Linked DNA regions of Solidesulfovibrio fructosivorans JJ]. The protein of the gene in region 1 interacts with the protein of each later gene in a pairwise test. Links are inferred from orthologs where the notes say so. Each region holds a gene or a part of one and is shown on either strand. Other genes may lie near its edges.

Evidence for each region.
Region 2: the proteins of pheT (region 1) and secD interact in binary tests that used the Escherichia coli proteins (3 or more experiments, as listed by UniProt). The link is inferred for Solidesulfovibrio fructosivorans JJ] from one-to-one orthologs.

Annotation. Positions count from the first base shown.
Region 1 is NZ_AECZ01000032.1:34,629-37,928, forward strand. The notes cover bases 199-3,300. They hold pheT (phenylalanine--tRNA ligase subunit beta), read right to left. Parts: upstream 2,902-3,300; coding sequence 496-2,901; downstream 199-495. Other genes in these bases: DESFRDRAFT_RS17040 (RES family NAD+ phosphorylase), read left to right, coding at 199-361; pheS (phenylalanine--tRNA ligase subunit alpha), read right to left, coding at 3,053-3,300. Outside these bases: more of DESFRDRAFT_RS17040, read left to right, coding at 1-198.
Region 2 is NZ_AECZ01000011.1:101,195-117,633, reverse strand. What follows is about bases 3,730-6,684. They hold secD (protein translocase subunit SecD), read left to right. Parts: upstream 3,730-4,382; coding sequence 4,383-5,987; downstream 5,988-6,684. Other genes in these bases: DESFRDRAFT_RS09840 (S9 family peptidase), read left to right, coding at 6,086-6,684; yajC (preprotein translocase subunit YajC), read left to right, coding at 3,894-4,265; DESFRDRAFT_RS09855 (thermonuclease family protein), read left to right, coding at 3,730-3,775. Outside these bases: guaA (glutamine-hydrolyzing GMP synthase), read left to right, coding at 1-374; Sec-independent protein translocase protein TatB, read left to right, coding at 426-749; imidazoleglycerol-phosphate dehydratase HisB, read left to right, coding at 766-1,356; DESFRDRAFT_RS09870 (hypothetical protein), read left to right, coding at 1,356-2,039; hisA (1-(5-phosphoribosyl)-5-[(5-phosphoribosylamino)methylideneamino]imidazole-4-carboxamide isomerase), read left to right, coding at 2,036-2,779; DESFRDRAFT_RS09860 (heavy-metal-associated domain-containing protein), read left to right, coding at 2,776-2,976; more of DESFRDRAFT_RS09855, read left to right, coding at 3,101-3,729; more of DESFRDRAFT_RS09840, read left to right, coding at 6,685-8,236; DESFRDRAFT_RS09835 (hypothetical protein), read left to right, coding at 8,246-9,097; DESFRDRAFT_RS09830 (DUF4198 domain-containing protein), read left to right, coding at 9,215-9,997; cobalt transporter CbiM, read left to right, coding at 10,102-10,710; DESFRDRAFT_RS09820 (hypothetical protein), read left to right, coding at 10,902-11,549; cobalt ECF transporter T component CbiQ, read left to right, coding at 11,546-12,316; DESFRDRAFT_RS09810 (energy-coupling factor ABC transporter ATP-binding protein), read left to right, coding at 12,306-13,043; DESFRDRAFT_RS09805 (protein phosphatase CheZ), read right to left, coding at 13,254-13,988; DESFRDRAFT_RS09800 (PilZ domain-containing protein), read right to left, coding at 13,995-14,525; and 4 more genes. UniProt on the Escherichia coli protein: Part of the Sec protein translocase complex. Interacts with the SecYEG preprotein conducting channel. SecDF uses the proton motive force (PMF) to complete protein translocation after the ATP-dependent function of SecA.

The DNA.
Region 1 (3,300 bases):
TCTCGTCTACTCGGCCGCGACCCTATCCCTGGCGGCGCTCGAAATCCTCGTCCACGTGCAAGACTACACACTCCTTGCCGCAGCGCCATACAGTTGCATCCGACTGGAGTTCGCGCCCACGCTCGTGACGGAAGTAACTTTGCAGGGCTTGCCCGCCGATTGGCAGACCATTGAACATCCCGAATGCAAACGCATCGGCGATGCCTGGATCAACCAGGGGCAAACACCCGTGCTCGCCGTGCCGAGCGTCGTGATACCCCAGGAAACAAACTACCTGTTAAACCCGAACCATCCCGACTTCACAGCCATCCTCGCTTTTCCGCCACAACCCTTTTCCTTCGACATGCGGTTGCTCAAATAATCCTCAACAGGGCTATGGAGTTTCGCCGCAACGCTTCCGCTCCACGCGACGCAAAAGAGCCCCGACGCCAGCGCCGGGGCTCTTCCATTCGTATCGTCGCCACGCGTACGCGACGCCGGCGACCGCCCTTCCCGCTACGGACGGGTCACGGGCAGCGCGGCCAGGACGGCCTTGGCGAGCGCCTCGTGGACCTTGTCCACTTCCTTGTCCTTGAGCGTCTTTTCCAGGTGGCGATAGGTGATGCGAAAGGTCAGCCGGCGCTCGGCCTCCCCTTCGGGCTCGTAGGCGTCGATCAGCACCACGTTCTCGAAGATCGGCGCCTTGGCGGTCCGGATGGCGGCCAGCACCGCGCCCACGGTCACGCCGGCCGGCACGGCCAGGGTGATGTCGCGGCGCACGGGCGGGAATCCCGGAAGCGGCGCGAAAACCGTCTTTTGGGCATCGACCAGGACCCGCAAGGCATCGATATCCAGTTCGGCGATCCACAGCGGACTTCTGGCATGAAACGCGTCGGCCACCTCGGGCGTGACCTGGCCGATGAGCCCCAGGCGCACCGGACCGCAGGTCACATCCACCTGCGGCGCCAGCCAGGGCTGGTCCTCGACCCGGGAAAAGGTCGGCTCGGGCAGATGAAAATGGGCAAGAAGTCCTTCCACCAGCCCCTTGATGTCGGCATAGCCGGCTTCCACGTCCTTGGGCCAGGGCCAGGCTTCGGGATGGCGCGCGCCGTGGAGCGCGATGCCCATCCGGCCGGCCTCCCGAGCCGTGGAGTCCGAGGCGACGTCAGCGGTGAAAATCCGGGCCACTTCGAACAAGCGCAGGTGGGCATTGCCCTGGGCCAGGTTGTGGCGCACGGCGCCGAGCAACCCCGGGGCCAACATGGGGCGCATGACGTTTTGGTCTTCGGAGAGCGGATTGGCCACCGAGACGCGACAGGCCGCATCCAGGCATAAGAGGTCGAGGTCGCCGTGGCCGACAAAGCTGTAGTTGACCGCCTCGCGAAGCCCGAAGCCCACGGCGTAAGCCCGAAGCCTCGCCCAGAAGCCGAATTCCGTCTCGGGCGCGGCGTCGTCCAGGGACTTGGACACCCGGGGAAGCTTCGGCGCGATGCGGTCCAGGCCGTACACCCGCCCCACTTCCTCGATGAGGTCCGCCTCGCGCTCGAGGTCCAGGCGGTACGACGGCGGGGTCACGGCCATGGTTCCGGACGGATCGGTGTCCGTCAGCTTGCAGCCCAGCGCGGTAAGCGTCTTGCGGCAAAAATCCTCGGGCATTTCCTCGCCCAGAAGCAGGCTGGCCCGGGCCGGACGGAAACCGATGCCGCGCGGGGTGTAGGGATGGGGTTCGGCCACAGCCTCGCCGGGCAGGACCGTGCCGCCGGCGGTTTCGAGCATGAGCGAAACTGCGCGGTGCATGGCGTACACCGAGCCGACCTGGTCCACGCCGCGTTCGAAGCGGTAGGAGGCCTCGCTCGGCAGGGACAGCCGCCGGGCGGTCTTGCGGATGGCGCCCGGACGGAACACGGCGCACTCGAGCAGCACCTCGGTGCTGTCGGAGCCCATCTCGCTGTTTTCGCCGCCCATGACCCCGGCCAGGGCCACGGGCTTCTCGGCGTCGCAAATGAGCAGGTCCCGGGCGGTGAGCAGTCGCTCCTGGCCGTCGAGGGTGGTCAGCTTCTCGCCCTCCGCCGCGTTTCGCACCTTGACCGTGTTTCCGGCGAGCTTGGCCCGGTCAAAAGCGTGCAGCGGCTGGCCGAGTTCGAACAGCACGTAGTTGGTGGCGTCGACGATATTGGAAATGGGGCGCTGGCCGATGGCCAGAAGCCGCCAGCGGATGCGCTCCGGCGAGGGGCCGACCGCGACGCCGGTTAAAAGCTTGGCCCGGTAGACCGGGCACTGCTCCGCGTCCTCTATCTCGATGGCCACCTGGGTCGCGGCGTCGGGGCCGGACTCGGGATAGGACACCTCGGGCAGGGTGAGCGGCAGGTCGAAAGCCATGGCCACTTCCCGTGCGATGCCAAGGACGCTTAGGCAATCGGCCCGGTTGGGCGTGATGGAAACGTCGAGCACGCAGGTGTCGAGGCCCAGGGCGTCAGGCAGGCTCCAGCCAACGGTCGCGGACTCGGGCAGGACCATGATGCCGCCGCTTCGCTCCTCGGCCAGCCCCAGCTCCGATTCGGAGCAGATCATGCCCTCGGACACCTGGCCGCGAATCTTGCTTTTTTTGATGTGGAGGCCGCCCGGCAGGGTCACGCCGACCGTAGCCACGGGCACATGCTGGCCGGCGGCGACATTGGGCGCGCCGCACACGATGGGAAGCGGCGCTTCCCCGCCGACGTCCACCGTGCAGCAGGACAGGTGGTCGGAGTCGGGATGGGCCTCACAGGTGAGCACCTTGCCGACGACCACCGAGGCGATCTCCTCGAAAGGATTTTTGATCTCCTCGATTTCCAGGCCGAGCATGGTCAAACGGTCGGCAAGTTGCTGGGGAGTGCCCTCATAGGGCGTGAATTCGCGCAGCCAGGCTAAACTGAGCAACATGATGTGTGTGCCTCCGGCGGCCGGGGAGGGAACCCCTTTTTGCAAAAAGGGGTTCCCTCCCCGGACCCCACCCTCCCGAAAAACTCTCAAGGAGAGCCAGGGAGGAATGTCCCGACGGCGTCGGGAGGGTGCGGGAAAGGACCCCTGGAAATTAAAACTGGCTTAGGAACCGAATATCGTTTTCAAAAAACATGCGCAGGTCGCCGATGCCGTACTTGAGCATGGTCACGCGCTCCACGCCCATGCCGAAGGCGAAGCCGGTGTAACGCTCGGTGTCGTAGCCCACAGCGGCGAAGACGTTGGGGTCGACCATGCCGCAGCCCAGGATCTCGACGAAGCCCGTGCCCTTGCACACCCGGCAGGTGCCGGTCTCGGTCTCGCCCTTGCCGCCGCAGATGA
Region 2 (16,439 bases), on another replicon or contig:
CCTTTCCCGGCCCCGGCCTCGCCATCCGCATCATTGGTGAGGTGACCGAGGAACGGCTTGAGATTTTGCGCCGAACGGATAAGATCGTGCAAGGCGAACTCGCCGCCTCGGGCTGGTACCGCAAGGTCTGGCAGGGATTCGCCGTTTTGCTCCCGCTCAAAACCGTCGGGGTCATGGGCGACGGGCGCACCTATGAAAACGTGGCCGCCATCCGGGTTGTGGACAGCCTCGACGCCATGACGGCGGACTGGACCCGGTTGCCTTCGGAGCTTTTGGCCTCCATGTCCAATCGGATCATCAACGAGGTCAAGGGCGTCAATCGCGTGGTCTTCGACGTGTCGTCCAAGCCGCCAAGCACCATCGAGTGGGAATAACCGTCGAGAACCGCAATCCCGTCGGCCCGGGCCGGCGAAAAGAGTGACTTTATGTTCGGCATCGGTTCCACGGAACTTGTGGTCATCCTGATCGTGGCCCTTATCGTTATCGGTCCTTCCAAGCTGCCCGACCTCATGCGCACGCTCGGCAAGGGCATGGCCGAGTTCCGACGTATGAGCAGTGACGTCAAATCCACCTTTGAGGCCGAAGTGGACCGGGCCGAGCGCGAGCAGCGGCAGTCCGAGGCCCGCAAGGAGCTGGAGAAGCCGGCCGCGGAAGCGGCCGAAACGACCGCCGCCGAGGCCAAGTCGGCCGAACCCGCGGCGAAGCAGGCCGAGGCCCAGGCCCCGGGCAAGGAGGCTCCGACCGCTTAGGCGGCCGGTGAACGCCATGGGGGAACGCTTCGGCGAGTTTGTCCGGGAAACCGGCGAAACCAAGGTTTCCGTCCGCATCGATCTCGATGGGACGGGGACGGCTTCGGTCGACACCGGGGTCGGTTTCGCCGACCACATGCTGTCGCTTTTAAGCTTCTGGGGCCGCTTCGACCTGATGGTTTCCTGCCGGGGCGACCTGGAAGTGGATGCCCACCATTCCCTGGAGGATGTGGCCATCTCGCTCGGCGAGGCCATACGCCTGGCCCTTGGCGACCGGGCCGGCATCGCCCGGGTGGGCGTGGCCAAGGTGCCCATGGACGAAGCGCTGTGCGAAGTGGTGGTCGACCTGTCCGGCCGGCCGTACCTTGTGTATCGCGGCGGCGAAACGCTGCCGCCGGTGATCGCGGGCGAGGAACGTGACCTGTGGCGGGAGTTTTTCAAATCCCTGGCCTTTACGGTTCGCGCCAACCTGCATATTCATTACGAATACGGACAAAACGGCCATCATCTGGTGGAGGCGGCCTTCAAGGCGCTGGGACTGGCCCTGCGCCGGGCGACGACCGCCGATGGAACCAGGGTGCCGAGCACCAAGGGGAGCCTGGACTGATGCGAAACAAATCGTTGGCCTGTCTCGTTGTCGTGTTGGCGGCCGTCATCTCCCTGTCGACGGGATGCGTGCGTCGCACCGCGTCGATGGCCAAGGCACCGGCCCCCGGCGATGCCGCCACTTCGGCTGTGGCTTTTCTGAACAAGACCTTCGTCGTAGCCCCGTTCGTCATTCCGGCCACCGACGCCGATCTGCCCACGGGCTACCTGCCCTCCATACGGTCCGTGCCCGAGGCGGCCCCGGTCCAGCTCGACGCCGCCCTGGACGCCGATCTGGCCGGCTCCGGCCAGCACTTCGTGCCGTCCAAAATGGCCTACACCTGCGCCCGTTCGGCGCAGCGCGGCAATGAGACCGGCCGGCTGGCCACCATGCGCTACTGGCAGAATATCGGCAAATGCGCCGGCGCGGACTTCGTGCTCGTGCCCCTGGTCATCGACTGGAGCGAGCGCGAGGGTTCCGCGATCGGCGCCACCAAGCCCGCCAGCGTGAACCTGAGCCTGACGCTCATCGACGTGCGCACCGGCGGCATCGTCAAGACCTTCCACTTCAACGAAACCCAGCAGACCCTGGCCGCCAACATCCTGGAAGCCAAGAAGTTCGTGTCCAGAAACGGCCGCTGGCTCTCGGCCATGGAACTGGCCCAGGAAGGGCTCAAGCAGGGCGTGAAGGAGCTTGGTCTGTGATCCTGTTCCCGGCCGTGGACATCAAGGACGGCCAGTGCGTCCGCCTCAAGCAAGGCTTGGCCGATGAAGTGACCGTCTTCTCTCCCGATCCCGAGGCCATGGCCCGCCACTGGGAGGACCTCGGCGCGCTGTGGTTGCATCTGATCGACCTGGACGGGGCGTTTAGCGGCCGGCCGCGCAATTTCGAGCTGATCTCCCGCATCTGCGCCGGGCTTTCCATCCCGGTCCAGCTCGGGGGCGGCATCCGCGACGCGCGGACCGCAGGCGCCTATCTGGAGGCCGGTGTGCGGCGTCTGATCATCGGTACCCTGGCCCTGGCCGAGCCCGATGCCTTTGCCGCCATCTGCGCCGCCCACCCGGGCCGTGTGGGCGTGTCTCTCGACGCCGTGGACGGCCGGCTCAAGGTCAAGGGCTGGGTCGAGGACGCGGGGATGACCGTCGAGGAAGTCGTGCCGCGTCTGGCCGAGCAGGGCGCCGCCTTCGTCGTTTACACCGACATCAGCCGCGACGGCATGCAGACCGGCGTCAACCTGGAGGCGCTTGAGCGCCTGCTCGACCTCACCGACCTGCCCGTGCTCGTGGCCGGAGGCGTGGCCACTTTGGACGACGTCAAAACGCTTTTCCCGTATTCCAAAAAAGGGCTTCAAGGCGTAATCACCGGCCGGGCCATCTATACCGGAACCCTCGATTTCGGGGAGGCCATGGCCTACATCGCCGACCAGTCCGAGGAGGTCGCATGAAAACCCTGGAAGTCGGCGGCATGCACTGCCCGAAGTGTGTCGCGTCCGTGACCAAGGCCCTGTCCGAAGTGCCGGGGCTGTCCAACGTGTCGGTCGATCTGGAAAAAGGCCAGGCCACCTTTGACGGCGAGGCTTCCGAAGACGCCATCAAGGGCGCCATCGACAAGATCGGTTTCATTCCCGGCGCGATCAAGTAACGTGCCGCAAAGAATGTCTGTATTGACCGGCTGTCGTGGCTTGCGCGGCGGCCGGTTTGTTTTTGGGAGGCGGGGGGTGATGCCGCTTTGTGGAAAACGGCAGGGTGGGCGTGGACGAGGGGCAATGTTCTTGGCGGCTTTCGCCGTGTTGCTCCTGTTGTTTGCGCCCCGGCCGGGAGCGGCCCGGGATGCCGTGTCCGTGGCCCGGGTCTTCGACGGGGACACGGTGCGTCTGGCCGACGGCCGTACGGTGCGTCTGGCCGGCATCGACGCACCGGAGGTCGCCCATGGTCTGGCCCCGGCCCAGTATTACGCCGACGCGTCTAAGCGGGGGCTTGAACGGCTGACCCGCGGCCGGACCCTGCGTTTTGTGCCGGTGGGGGCGGGGCGGGACCGGTTCGGCCGGGCGCTTGGCGACCTGCTGCTGCCTGACGGCGCGTCCGTGGCCGAAGGCATGGTTGCCTCGGGCGCGGCCTTTGTGTTCTGGTATCGGGATCTGCCCAAGCCGTTGGTGCGGCGTCTTCTGGCCGCCCAGCGACGGGCCATGGCCCAGGGCAGGGGCTTTTGGCCGCGCATCCTGCGCCTGCCGCCGCCTGTGGGCGGGTATGTGGGCAATGCCGCCTCGCATCGGTTTCATGTTCCCGGTTGCCCGGACGCCGCGCGCATCGGCCGCCGCAACCGGCTGGTCCTGGCCGATGCCGGGCAGGCCTTTGCCCGGGGATTTTCTCCGGCACGGGGATGTACCCCCTGGCCGCCCGCGGGAAGCGTCGCGGAGAGCCGGCGGACGGATAAACCTTGACGCGGCGGCATTTTTAGACCATCCATTTTTCCGCGACAGCCCTTGCCCGACGCCGCGCCGGACGCAAAAAAACGCGTACCCGGGCATGATTCGGGCTAATAACCTATCTGGAGGCAGCATGTTTTTTCCGAGTCTGGCACACGCCATGGGCGCCGCCCCCACCGGCGGCAGCGGTGGGGCGGGAGGCAATCCCATCACCGCGTTTTTGCCGCTGATCATTATGTTCGCCATCTTCTATTTTCTGCTGATTCGTCCCCAGCAGAAAAAGGCCAAGCAGCACCGCGAGTATTTGGCCAATCTCAAGCGCGGGGACTACATCCTGACCGGCGGCGGCATCTACGGCCGTATCATGGAAGTGCATGGCGACAAGCTGACCGTGGAGATTGCCAAGGATCTCACCATCGAGATCAATCGCAGCTTCGTCTCCGGCCCCGGCGAGCCCCAGGCCGCTCCCGCCAAGGCTGAAGCGAAAGGCAAAGCCAAAGATTAGCGATTTTGACGGCGTCGGGGGGTCCATCCCCGGCGCGCGAGGCGAAGGGGGCCGGCCGGCGTTCCTTCGCCTTGAGTGTTTCCCCGAAGCGCAAGCCTCCCAAGGAGAGCCTCGCCCATGTCTGGAAATATGCGTTGGCGGCTGGCCGTCATCAGTCTTGTGGCCTTTTTGGGCCTCATTTATATGCTGCCGTCCGTCGGCCCGGTCAAACAGTCCTTTCTGGGCAAGTTTTTGCCTGATGATGTCATAAACCTCGGCCTCGACCTCAAGGGCGGCATCCACCTCACCCTGGGCGTGGACGTGGACAAGGCCCTGGCCAACTCCCTGGTCCAGATGGGCCGGGACGTGCGCGACCAGGCCAAGGACGACGGCATCGCCGTTTTGCGCCCCCAGACCACGCCAGACGGCAAGCATCTCCAGCTCGTTTTGGCGACGGGGGATAAACGGCAGGCTTTCGACGACATGCTCGCCAACCATTTCAACGTGCTGGTCGTCGACAATGTGGAAAGCGGCCCGGACGGCAAGTTCACCTACAAGCTGTCCTTCACCCCGCGCTACAAGTCCGAGCTGACCCGCATGACCGTGGACCAGGCCGTCAAGACCATCCGCAACCGCATCGACGAATTCGGCGTGGCCGAGCCCGACATCCGCAAGCAGTCCGACAACCGCATCCAGATCCAGCTGCCGGGCCTGCACGATCCCGAGCGGGCCATCAAGCTCATCGGCAAGACCGCGCACCTGGAATTCAAGGTCGTGGACGACAACGCGGACCTGGACAAGGCCCAGAAGGGCATCTTGCCCCCGGGCGAGGAGCTTTCCGTCCTGCGCCACCGCAATCCCGACGGCACCTATCTCGAGCGGCCCATCGTCCTGCGTTCCGACGCGGTCATGACCGGTGAGCACATTTCCGACGCCCGGGCCAATTTCGACCGCAACAACCAGGCCTATGTCGCCTTGTCGTTCACGCCGAGCGGTTCGCGCCAGTTCGAGCGGGTGACCGGCGAGAACGTGAAAAAGCGCCTGGCTATCGTTCTGGACGGCAAGGTCTATTCCGCGCCGACCATTCAGGAAAAAATCAGCGGCGGCCGGGCCAGCATCACCGGCCATTTCACCACCGAGGAAGCCCGCGATCTGGCCATCGTGCTGCGCGCCGGCGCGTTGCCGGCTCCGGTCAGCATTCTGGAACAACGGAGCGTCGGTCCTTCCCTTGGCCAGGAATCCATCGAGCAGGGCGTTTATTCGGCTCTGGTCGGCGGCGTCATCGTCATCGGCTTCATGGTCCTTTACTACGGGTTGGCCGGCTTCGTCGCCGATATGGCCCTCCTTTTCAACATGGTGCTGATCATGGCCGGCTTGGCCGGATTCGGGGCGACCCTCACCCTGCCGGGCATCGCGGGCATCATTTTGACCATCGGCATGGCCGTTGACGCCAACGTTATTATTTTCGAGCGGATACGCGAGGAACTCCGCCTGGGGCTCTCGGCCCGCAAGGCCGTGGACACCGGCTACGACCGGGCCACGCTCACCATCTTCGATGCCAACGTGACCACGATCATCGCGGCCATGGTGCTCTACCAGTTCGGCACCGGCCCCATCCGGGGCTTTGCCGTAACCCTGATTCTCGGCACCGTGGCCTCCATGTTTACGGCCATTTTCTTCACCCGCTTTCTGTTCGACCTCTGGCTGTCCCGGCGGCCGCCGGACGCGGGCATTCGCATCTGAAGCAAGGCCCCCGCAAGGGGGCTTTTTTTTCAGGTTTGACCCCCATCCCGGCACACCGTACAGTGCCCCCATCGCTTAAGCGAGGTGAGTCCGAACCGATGCCTGCCGCTTTCCGATTTCGTCTTCGCGTCGCGCTGACGGCCGCGGTCTTCTTTTGTGTCTGCGCCGCGCCCGCCGTCTGTTCCGAAAAGGCTTTCACCATCGACGACATGCTGCGGGTGGCCATGATCGACGACCTGCGCCTGTCCGCCGACGGCAGACACGTGGCCTTCACCGTCACCCGGGCCGTCATGGACGAGCAGGGCGGCGATTTGCGTTCGCGGGTGTACGTGGCCGACGCCGCCAAGTCTTTGGCGCGCCCCGTCACTTCGGAACGGGAGGTCTGCGAAAAGCCGGTTTTTTCTCCGCACGGATCGCGTCTTGCCTACCTTGTCCAAACCGACGACACGACCGATGCCGTGGTCATGTCGCTTGGAACCGGCCACACCCGTCGCCTCACCCACGGCCGGGGCGACGTGCTCGATCTGGCTTTTACGCCGGACGGGAAGGCGCTGGCCATGACGATGACCATGAACGGCGGCTCGGGCAACCGGGAGACCAACTGCGACGCGGATGTGGATGTCCTGGACGAGGAGGGCGGCGCGGCGGGGCTTTTTCTGCTGCCGCTTGCCGGCCAGGGAGCGCTTCGCGGACTGGTCACGGACAGGGACGTGGGCGGCTTCGTCTTTTCTCCGGACGGCGGCCGCATCGCTTTCGAGACGACGCCGCCCGACGCGCCGCCGCGCGGTCGTCGCGGCAATACCGTCGCCGGCCGGGCCCAGCCCCAGGACGCGGCCCAGACCGACATCGCCATGGTGGACGTGAAAACCGGCCGCGTCGTGCCGGTGGCCGCTACCGCCGATTCGGAAACCAGCCCCTGTTTTTCCCCGGACGGCAAATGGTTGGCCTACGTGGCCACCCGCGCGCCGGGGTTTTATTACAGCGCCGCCCGGGTCATGATCGTTCCCGCGTCCGGCGGCGCGCCCCGGGCGCTGGCGGCGACGCCGGACGCCCGGCCGGAGATGCTCGGCTGGTCGGCTGACGGCGGGACCATCTATGTCCGCGAAATCGAGGGCACGGGCGCGGTGGTTTTGGCCCTGCCCGTTTCCGGCGCCGCGCCGCGCACGGTGTCCGGCACGCCGCGCATGGTGTCCCAGGCCGCCGTTTCCGCCTCGGGCAATGCCCTGGGCATGGTGCTGGTCGACAGCGACCTGCCCCCGGAGGCCTACCTGACTCCGCTCGGGCGGTTCGCGCCGAAACCCGTGTCCGCGGTCAACAAGGAATTTGTCGGCTACCGGCTGGGGAAGACCGAGGTGGTGCGCTGGAAGGCGGCCGACGGGACCGTCCTCGAGGGCCTCTATACCCATCCCGTCACGCCCGGTTCCGGGCCGCCGCCGCTTCTGGTGGAGCTTCACGGTGGTCCGGCCGTGGCCGCCGACCGGCAGTATCTGGGCGCGCTCAACTACTACCCGCTGGCTGTCTTCAGCGAGCGCGGCTACGCCCTTTTCCAGCCCAACGTCCGGGGCTCGGACGGCTACGGGCCGGCCTTTCGCATGGCGATCAAGGGCGATTGGGGCGGGGTGGACTTCGCCGACCTGCAAAGCGGGATCGACGCCCTGGTCGCGCGCAAGCTGGCCGATCCCAAGCGCCTGGGCGTCATGGGCTGGAGCTACGGAGGCTACCTGACCGCCTGGACCATCGGCCATACCGACCGTTTCGCCGCCGCCTCCATCGGCGCGGGCATAACCGATCTGGTCAGCCAATCCGGCAGTATGGACCTGCCCGATTTCATTCCGCTGTATTTCGGCGGCGAAGCCTACGAGCGCTTCCAGACGCTTTTCGACCACTCGCCGCTCAAGTATGCCGCCGCCATAAAGACCCCGACGCTTTTTCAGCACGGCGTGTCCGACGAGCGCGTGCCGTTCACCCAGTCCCTGGAACTCTATACCGCCCTGTCGCGCCTGGGCGTGCCCACCAAGCTGGCCGCCTATCCCCGAAGCGGCCACGACGTGACCGAGCCGTCGCTTATCCGCGACCTGATGGTCCGAAACCTCGACTGGTTCACGCGCTATGTCCCGATCGCGCCAGTGGAAACGGCGTTCTTTTTCGGCGACGCCGCAACCGTGCCGCCGGTTCGGGAAAACGGCAAAACCGGGGCGGGCGATCGCCCGGGGGCTGGCGGCGGGCCGTGTCCCCGGCCCGGCTCCTGACGGGCGGCCATGACCGGGACAGGACGGCGCATCCTGGCGGCGGCAAGCCTTGTCTGGACGCTTGTCGCGGCCACGGCCTGTCCCGCCCTCGCCGACGAACGCCTGGAAATCGCCGCCGTCTACCGCAGCCTGGGCTATCGGGACCTCGGCGAACCCCGCTGCTCCAATCCTTCCGCCGGCATTCTGCCGGAGTACGGCGGCTGGACCCGCAACTGGTCCGAGACCCGGGCCTATGTCGCGCTCTCCTGGCGTCTGCTGGACTCGCGCCACCTCGTTGTCGCCCCGGGTTTCCACCTGGGCACGTCCACGGGCCGTTTCGAGGCCAAGAACGTCGGCATCGGCTATTATGAAGCCTGGGAAACCCGGCCGGCCTTGCTTTGGGGCCCCTCGGTCCGGCTGATCCTGCGCCGGGAACCGGGCCACGGCGGTTTTCTCCTGGCCCGCTACGAGCTTTTCATCGCCAGCGCCCCCGAGGCCCGCGAGGATGTCGCCAGCGCCTCGGGCACGGGCACGCCGCCTTCCCAGCGCGACGCGACCTTCTCCTGGCGCAGCCACGAGGCCACACTGGCCCTGGGCTACGATTGGGGCAGGGTGACCGTGGCCGCCGGAGCGGCGCTCACCGCCTTTCGCCTGGACAAGCGCCTTTCCCACCACATCGATCCCAGCGGGGCCAGGGGGACGGCCCTGGCCGCCATCCTGGCGCTGAACGCCTGGCCCGGCCAATACGGCTACGAACCCAAAAGCCTTGTCGCGCCCTATCTGGCCGTGGCCTTTCGGCCCGTGTCCCGTCTGCGTCTGGCGGCGGAACTGCGGCCGTCCGCCCAGCCCGATTGTTCCCTGTCCCTTTCGGTTTCCTTCTGAAGATTTTTATCTTCCGACGGTTTTCGTATGCTAATGGTTGCCATGCGTTCCTGCCGCGTGTTATGAATTATTTGTTCTTACTATGATTGATAACAGGCGATAAAAAAAGGAGGCTTCATGGTGTCCATTTTCCGTGTTCTTGTCGCGCTGGCGACGGTGGCGCTGACGGCCGCCCCGGCCCTGGCCCATTTCGGCATGGTCATTCCGTCCCAGGATGTGGTCACGAGCAAGGAAAAAGCCAAGGTGGACCTGGTTGTGTCCTTCTCCCATCCCATGGAAGGCAACGGCATGAACATGGCCAAGCCCAAGGCCTTTGGCGTGGTTGACGGCGGCAAGAAGACCGACCTGCTCGGCACGCTCAAACCGACCAAGGTCATGGATCATGACGCCTGGAAGTCCGAATATACCTTCAAGCGCCCGGGCGTGGGGATTTTCTACGTGGTGCCCGAGCCTTATTTCGAGCCGGCCGAGGACAAGTACATCGAGCACCTGACCAAGGTCGTGGTGCCGGCCTTCGGCGAGGAAGAGGGCTGGGATGAGCCTGTGGGGCTACCGGCCGAGATCATTCCGCTTTCGCGTCCCTTCGGCAACTATGTCGGCAACGTGTTCACGGGCAAGGTGCTCGTGGACGGCAAGCCGGCCGCCGGGGTCGATGTGGAAGTGGAATATTATAATAAGGACAAGGCCTACACCCCGCCCAACGAATATCTGGTGACCCAGGTGGTCAAGACCGACGCCAACGGCGTTTTCACCTATGCCGTGCCCTTTGGCGGCTGGTGGGGATTCGCCGCCCTGACCGACGCGCCGCAGACCATCGAAAAGGACGGCGTGGCCAAGAAGGTGGAGCGCGGGGCCGTCATGTGGGCCAAGTTCGTTGATCCCAAGCACAAGAAGAAGTAAGGCATTCCGATTCGTCCCCGGGACTCTTGCTTGACGATTCGGGAGGGCGGGCTGGGTCCGCCCTCCCACAACTTTCCGCGCCTTGGGCGCGACAGGCAGGCAGCATGCATATTTCCGAAGGGGTGCTTTCCGGACCGGTGCTGGCCGGCGGCTGGGCGATCACGGCCGTGGGCACGGCCGTGGGCTTAAAGCGCCTGGACTACGACAAGCTCATGACCGTGGCCATCCTCTCGGCCGCTTTTTTCGTTGCTTCGCTCATCCATGTGCCCATCGGGCCGGTCAGCGTCCACCTTATCCTCAACGGGTTGATCGGCGCGATCCTCGGCTATGCGGCCTTTCCGGCCATCTGCGTGGCGCTGTTGCTCCAGGCCGTGCTCTTCCAGTTCGGCGGTTTGGTGGTGCTCGGCGTCAACACCTGCGACATGGCGCTGCCGGCCGTGTTCTGCTTTCTGCTCTTCGGGCCGCTTCTTCGAGCCGGCGGAACCAAACAGGCGGTGGGGGCCTTTTGCTGCGGCTTTTTCGCCGTGCTTCTGGCCGGCTGCCTGACCGCCTGCGCCCTGGCGCTGTCCGGCGAGGCGTTTCTCGGCACGGCCAAGGTGATTCTCATCGCCCATATTCCCATCATGCTTATCGAAGGGGTGCTGACGGCCATGGCCGTGGCCTTCCTGGCCAAGGTCCGCCCCGAGATGCTGGCCATCCGTCTGGCTGGGTAAGTTGGGAAGAACTGGGGGGAAACCTTTCTGTAGAAAGGTTTCCCCCCAGGCCCCCCTTCCCAAGACTTTTAACGGTGACGGGATGTGAGCGGTGCTGCTCAAGGAATGTCGGAGTGTTCGGGAAGAGGAGGGCGCGAAAAGGGAGAACCCTTTTTCAAAGGATTGGCCCTCTCGTATAAGGGATTATTGCCATGAAATATAAGTATATTCTCATTGCAGCTTTGGCGCTTTGCCTGGGTGCGGCCGCACCGGCCCTGGCCCACCGGGTCAACGTGTTCGCCTATGTCGAGGGCAACGACGTACATGTGGAATGCAGCTACAGCCGCTCCGACCGGGTGCGCTTCGGGGAGATCACTGTCAAAAACGCCGCCACCGGGCAGGTCTATCTGACCGGCAAGACGGACGACAAGGGCAATTTCGTCTTCCCCGTGCCCGAGGCCGCTCGCAAGGACAAGGCTGAGATCGCCATCCATCTCGATGCCGGCGAGGGCCATCAGAACAATACGACCGTCAAGGCCGAGGAATACCTGTCCGCCGCCCCGGCCGATCAAAGCGCGGCCCCGGTCGCCCCTGCCGCTACGACGGCAACCGCGCCCGCGACAGCCGCCGCGTCGGCACCGGCCCAAACCGCCGTGGCCGTGCCCATGGACCAGGCCGCCTTGCGGGCCGTGGTCGAACAGGCCGTGGAAGTCAAGATCGCGCCCATCCGCAAGATGCTGTTGGATCAGGAGGAAAAAGGCCCGGGCCTGGCCGGGATCGCCGGGGGCATCGGCTGGCTGGTCGGCATTGCCGGACTTCTGGCCTACGTCCGCTGCCGCAAGGGCGGACGGGGCGCATGATCGACGAGCCGCTTGCCCGGGGAAGCTCGCCTATCCATTCCCTGGACCCCCGTTTCAAACTCGTAGCCTGTCTGGCCCTGTCTGTTGTCGCCGCCTTGGCCGCAACGCCGGCCGCCGCCGGTTTGGTGCTCGTCTGCGGTTTTTGCCTCACCATTGCCGCCCGCCCGTCCTGGCGCGTGGTCTGGGGCCGGTTCGTCGCGGTCAACGTCTTCGTGCTTTTCTTGTGGCTCGTGTTGCCCTTTACAGCGCCGGGAGAGGCGGCGTGGCGGAGCTTCGGCCTGACCGCGACCCGGGAGGGCGTGGCCCTGGCCTCCGTCATCACGGTCAAAACCAACGCCATCTTTTTTTGCATCGTGGCCCTGGTCGCCACCATTCCGGCTCCGGCCCTGGGCCGGGCCATGACCGCGCTTCGCGTGCCGGCCAAGTTTTCCTTTCTCTTTCTTTTCACCTACCGTTACCTGCACGTCATCGCCGAGGAGTATGCCCGGCTGGTTACATCGGCCAAACTTCGGGGCTTTGTCCCGGCCACGGACGCGCGCACCTACCGCACCTACGCCGCCCTGGTCGCCATGGTGCTGGTGCGCAGCTTCGATCGTTCCCAGCGGGTCTATCAGGCCATGCTGTTGCGCGGCTTTCACGGCACATTCCCCAGCCTGGACCGGTTTGCGGCCCGGCGCGGCGATGTGGTTTTCCTGAGCCTGTGTCTGGTCGTATCCGCGGCGGCCGGCGCGCTCGATTTCGTTTTGCGGAGGGGACATGTCTTCTGAGCCGCTGCTGCGCCTTTCCGGGGTGGGCTACGCCTATCCCGGCAGCGACCGTCCGGTGCTGGCCGATGTCGATTTCACGTTTTCGGCCGGGGAGCGCATCGGGCTTTTTGGGCCGAACGGCTCGGGCAAAACCACGCTGTTGCATGTGATGATGGGGCTTGTCCGGCCCGATGCCGGCGAGGTGCGCTACAAGGGGACCGTTGCCGCCACGGAAAAGGATTTCCGGGCCGTGCGGCGGGGTATCGGGCTCCTTTTGCAAAACGCCGACGACCAGATCATCTACCCGACCGTGCTCGACGACGTGGCCTTCGGGCCGCTCAATTGCGGGCTCTCGCCGGCGCGCGCCCGGGAGGCGGCCGAACGCACCCTGGACATGCTGGGCTTGGCCGGTTTCGGCGAACGGCTGTCGCACCGGCTTTCGGGCGGGGAGAAAAAGCTCGTGTCCCTGGCCGGGGTGTTGGCCATGGAACCCGAGGCGCTGTTACTGGACGAGCCGACCAACGGCCTCGATCCGGGGACCCGGGAGCGCATCGCGGATATCCTCAAGCGCTTGGGCAAGCCGCTGATCGTCATTTCCCACGACTGGGATTTCCTGTTCGACGTGACCGAGACCTTCTATACCATCGAGGCGGGCAAGCTCGTCCACGACCCGCACTTCATCATCCACCGACACGTCCACGGTCACCCCCTGGGCGACCAGGCCCACCACCATCACGCTACGGAGTAGGGTAGGGCGAGGGATAAAATGGAACCAGGGGGAAACTTTTCTGTAGAAAAGTTTCCCCCCGGACCCCCTTTCCAAAGATTTTTAATGGTGAGGGGATGTTATCGGCGTTGCTCCCGTAACGTCGAAAAATTGAGGAAGGGGAGAGTGCGAGAGGGGCTACTGCCCTTTTTAAAGGGTTTCCCCTCTCGCACTTCTCTTGCCATTCTCCCCCTAATCCAGCCCAAGCTGGGCGAGGAGGTCGTCCACCGCGCCTTGTTGGACTTTGGTCTGGGGGCCTTTGAGTTCGGAAACCTTTTGTTTGGCCTCGGCCTGGAGTTCGGAGATGGTCTTGTCCGGGGCTTCGGCCCGGGCCTTGAGCTGGATGCCTGTGGACAGGTAGAGGTCGAGCACGATCTGTTCGACCTTTTTGATGGCGGTGATGATGCGCTTGATGCGCTGGCCGGTGAGGTCCTGGAAGCTCAGCGTGGTCATGATGCGCATGAGGTCTTCGCCGAGGGCGGCATTGTCCGTGCGCAGCTTTTCCACGGCTTCGGTGTCGGCCACGCCATTTTGCATGGCCGCCAGAAGCCCGGCCGCGTCGGCTTGCAAGTCCATGTGCTTTTCCACGATGTCCATGATCTCGGTGGTGGCCGTTTCCGTGGTCTCGAGGATCTTGTCCAGCTGCTGCGCCGCTTCCTGGAAGAGCTGGTCGGCCTGCTGCCGGTCGTCGACATGGGCCTCGCCCTCGGTCTTGGCCGCCTGGTTGATCTCTTTGTAGATGTCCTGGAGGCCCTGGCGCATTTCCTCGTTTAGGCGCTGGTGGAACTCGCTTTCCAGAAGCGAACGGGACAGGGTCTTGGCGACTTCCTTTTCAATGGTGACGCTGATGCTGTGGCGCAGGTCCGGGACGACTTCGGTCAAAAGCCTGTCCAACATGCGTTCGAGAAGTTCTTCGTCATTGATCATGCGGCGTTAGTCCCATTTTTTTCCGCGCAGGTCGTCGCGCTGGCTTTGGAAGACAAATTGTACGATGCTTTCCAGGTCGCGTTCCCGGATGCGAGTGAAATCGAGGGCATAGACCGTGCTCCCGTCCGGGGATTGCTCCTGGCGTAGGATGCGCCCCACCGCGCCGGCCATGCGGAGCGGAAATCGCGACAACACGACGACCGACTCCACATACTGCTCCACGTCCAGTTCCTGCGAGGCCGTAAACCGCACGCCCGCGCCGCTGATTTCGACGATCCCCATGGTTACCGGGAAGTCGGCCGTGAGTTCGTCGCGGCTTTGCATGGAGAGCAGCATGTCGAGTTTGGCGTTGATCGAGCACAGCATGGTGTGCAGCGCCTCGCTCATGCCCGCATCGCGCAGGTCGTTGCAGAGTCCCGGGCCGCCGCCGAGGAACGGCGATTCCCGGAAAATCTGGATGTCTTCCGGATCCGGCAACAGCCGGAGATAACCGGATAGGCGCGTGGGAATGCGCATGAAGGCCCGTTTTTCTTCCAAGCGGCACCCCCGCCGGTTACATGACGCCGTTTTCCAGTAAAATCTCCATGGCCGCCACCGGGCAGACCTTGGTGCACATACCGCAGGCCGAGCAGGTGTCTTCGTGAAATTCCACCAGCCGGGTCTCGATGTTGAGCGAAAGGGCCCTGGTCGGACAAAGGGCCGTGCACACGCCGCAGTGGATGCAGCGATCCTCGTCCCTGGAGACGCGCTGGGCGGCCGGCACAACGCCCACGCCGTGCTCCTTGAGGTAGGTCATGCCGGCGTCGAAGGCCTCTTTGGGGCCGCTGATGTCCATGGTCATCTGGCCTTCGTGGCGCGGGGTGATCTGGGCTTTCGAGATGTTGAAGACCAATCCGTAGACCCGGGCCAGATCGCAGACCACGGGCTTGTTCGAGGATTCGGGCGGGAAGGTCAGGTAAATGATCTTCCGCAGCGTGTTTTCTTGTGGGGTTTCCATGCGTATCCGTCGCTTGTTGGCCGGCGCTACTTGGGCATCATGGATTTGGCCCGGGTGGCGAAGGCGGAATCGGGATATTTGTCGATGACTTCCTTGAAGGACAATTTGGCCGCGCCGGCATTGCCGAGCTTCATGAAGGCCACGCCCCGCTTGAAGAGCGCATCGGCGTGTTTGGGGCTTTTGGGATATTTCTCGATGACTTCCTGGTAGGCCAGGGCCGCGTTGGCGAAGTCGCCGAGCTGGAAGTAGCACTCGCCGGTCCAGAAGAGGGCGTTCGGCATCAGCGAGCTGGTTTTGAAATTGCGGGCGAATTCCTGGAAAATCCCCAGCGCCTGCTGGTACTGGCGGGCGTTGAAGCTGGAAAGGCCCTTGGCGTAGACGGCGTCGGCCGGATTTTGCGGCTGCACCACCGGCGGTTGGGCCTGGGCGGCCGGAGCCTGGGTGCCTGGGGCGGTATAGGGCGGAATGGCCGGCTCGGATTCGTCCGGTCCCGCGCCGCCCGGGGTGGGCGCGCCGTAACCGGTGCGGGATTGGGCATAGCCGGTCTGCGGTTGGGCGTACCCGGATTGCTGCTGCTGGGTGTAGCCCGTCTGGGGCTGGGCGTACCCGGTCTGGGACTGCTGGCTATAGCCGGTTTGCGGCTGGGCATAGCCGGGCTGCTGTTGGGCGTAGCCGGTTTGGGGCTGCGCGTAGCCGGCCTGAGGCGCTGGAGCGGCTGCCGGCGCTGTGGCCGCCGGCGTTGCTGCGGCCGGACCGGCGGTTGGGCCGAGGTCGATGGCCAGCTGGGAGGCCATGCGGCTGACGTTGCCCTCGAGCCGGGTCACGCGGCCGGACAGTTCCGGATCGTTTTTGTTGGCCTGCACCTGCTGGGAGAGCTCTTCGACCTTGGCGTTTAAGCGCCGCAACTCGCCCTTGGTGTTCTCCAGTTCCGCCCACATGTCGGCGGGCGTGTTGAGGGGGGCCGGGGTATTGGGCTTGGGCGCGCAGCCGCCGACCAGGGCGGCGAGCATGGCTGCGGCCAGAAACGTACCTTTGCTGTGACGGGACTTCATGACGGCTTGCGACCTCGCTTGCGTCCCCAGATGAGGTAGACCACGCCCCCGAGTACGGGAACGAAGATGGCCAGGAGAAACCAGAACATCCTCTCCAGGGGGGTTGGAAACACGCGGTGAAAACTTTGCCATATCGCGATGTAATTGGGAAGGATCGCCAGGGCCAAAATGGCGACGGCGAAAACCATCTGGCCGGTGGTCATGGGCGGCAGCGCTGGCAAGGGGGGCATGCGGACCTCGTTTCGGATGTTGGCGGCGGTGCGGCCGTTATTTGCGGGAAGAGGGGCGGCGCATGCGGTAAAAGGCCGCAAGGAGCGCCAGCGAACCGAGGAAAATGGCGATGTCGGCCACGTTGAAGGCCGGCCAGTGATAGCTTTTATAATAGAAATCCAGGAAGTCCAC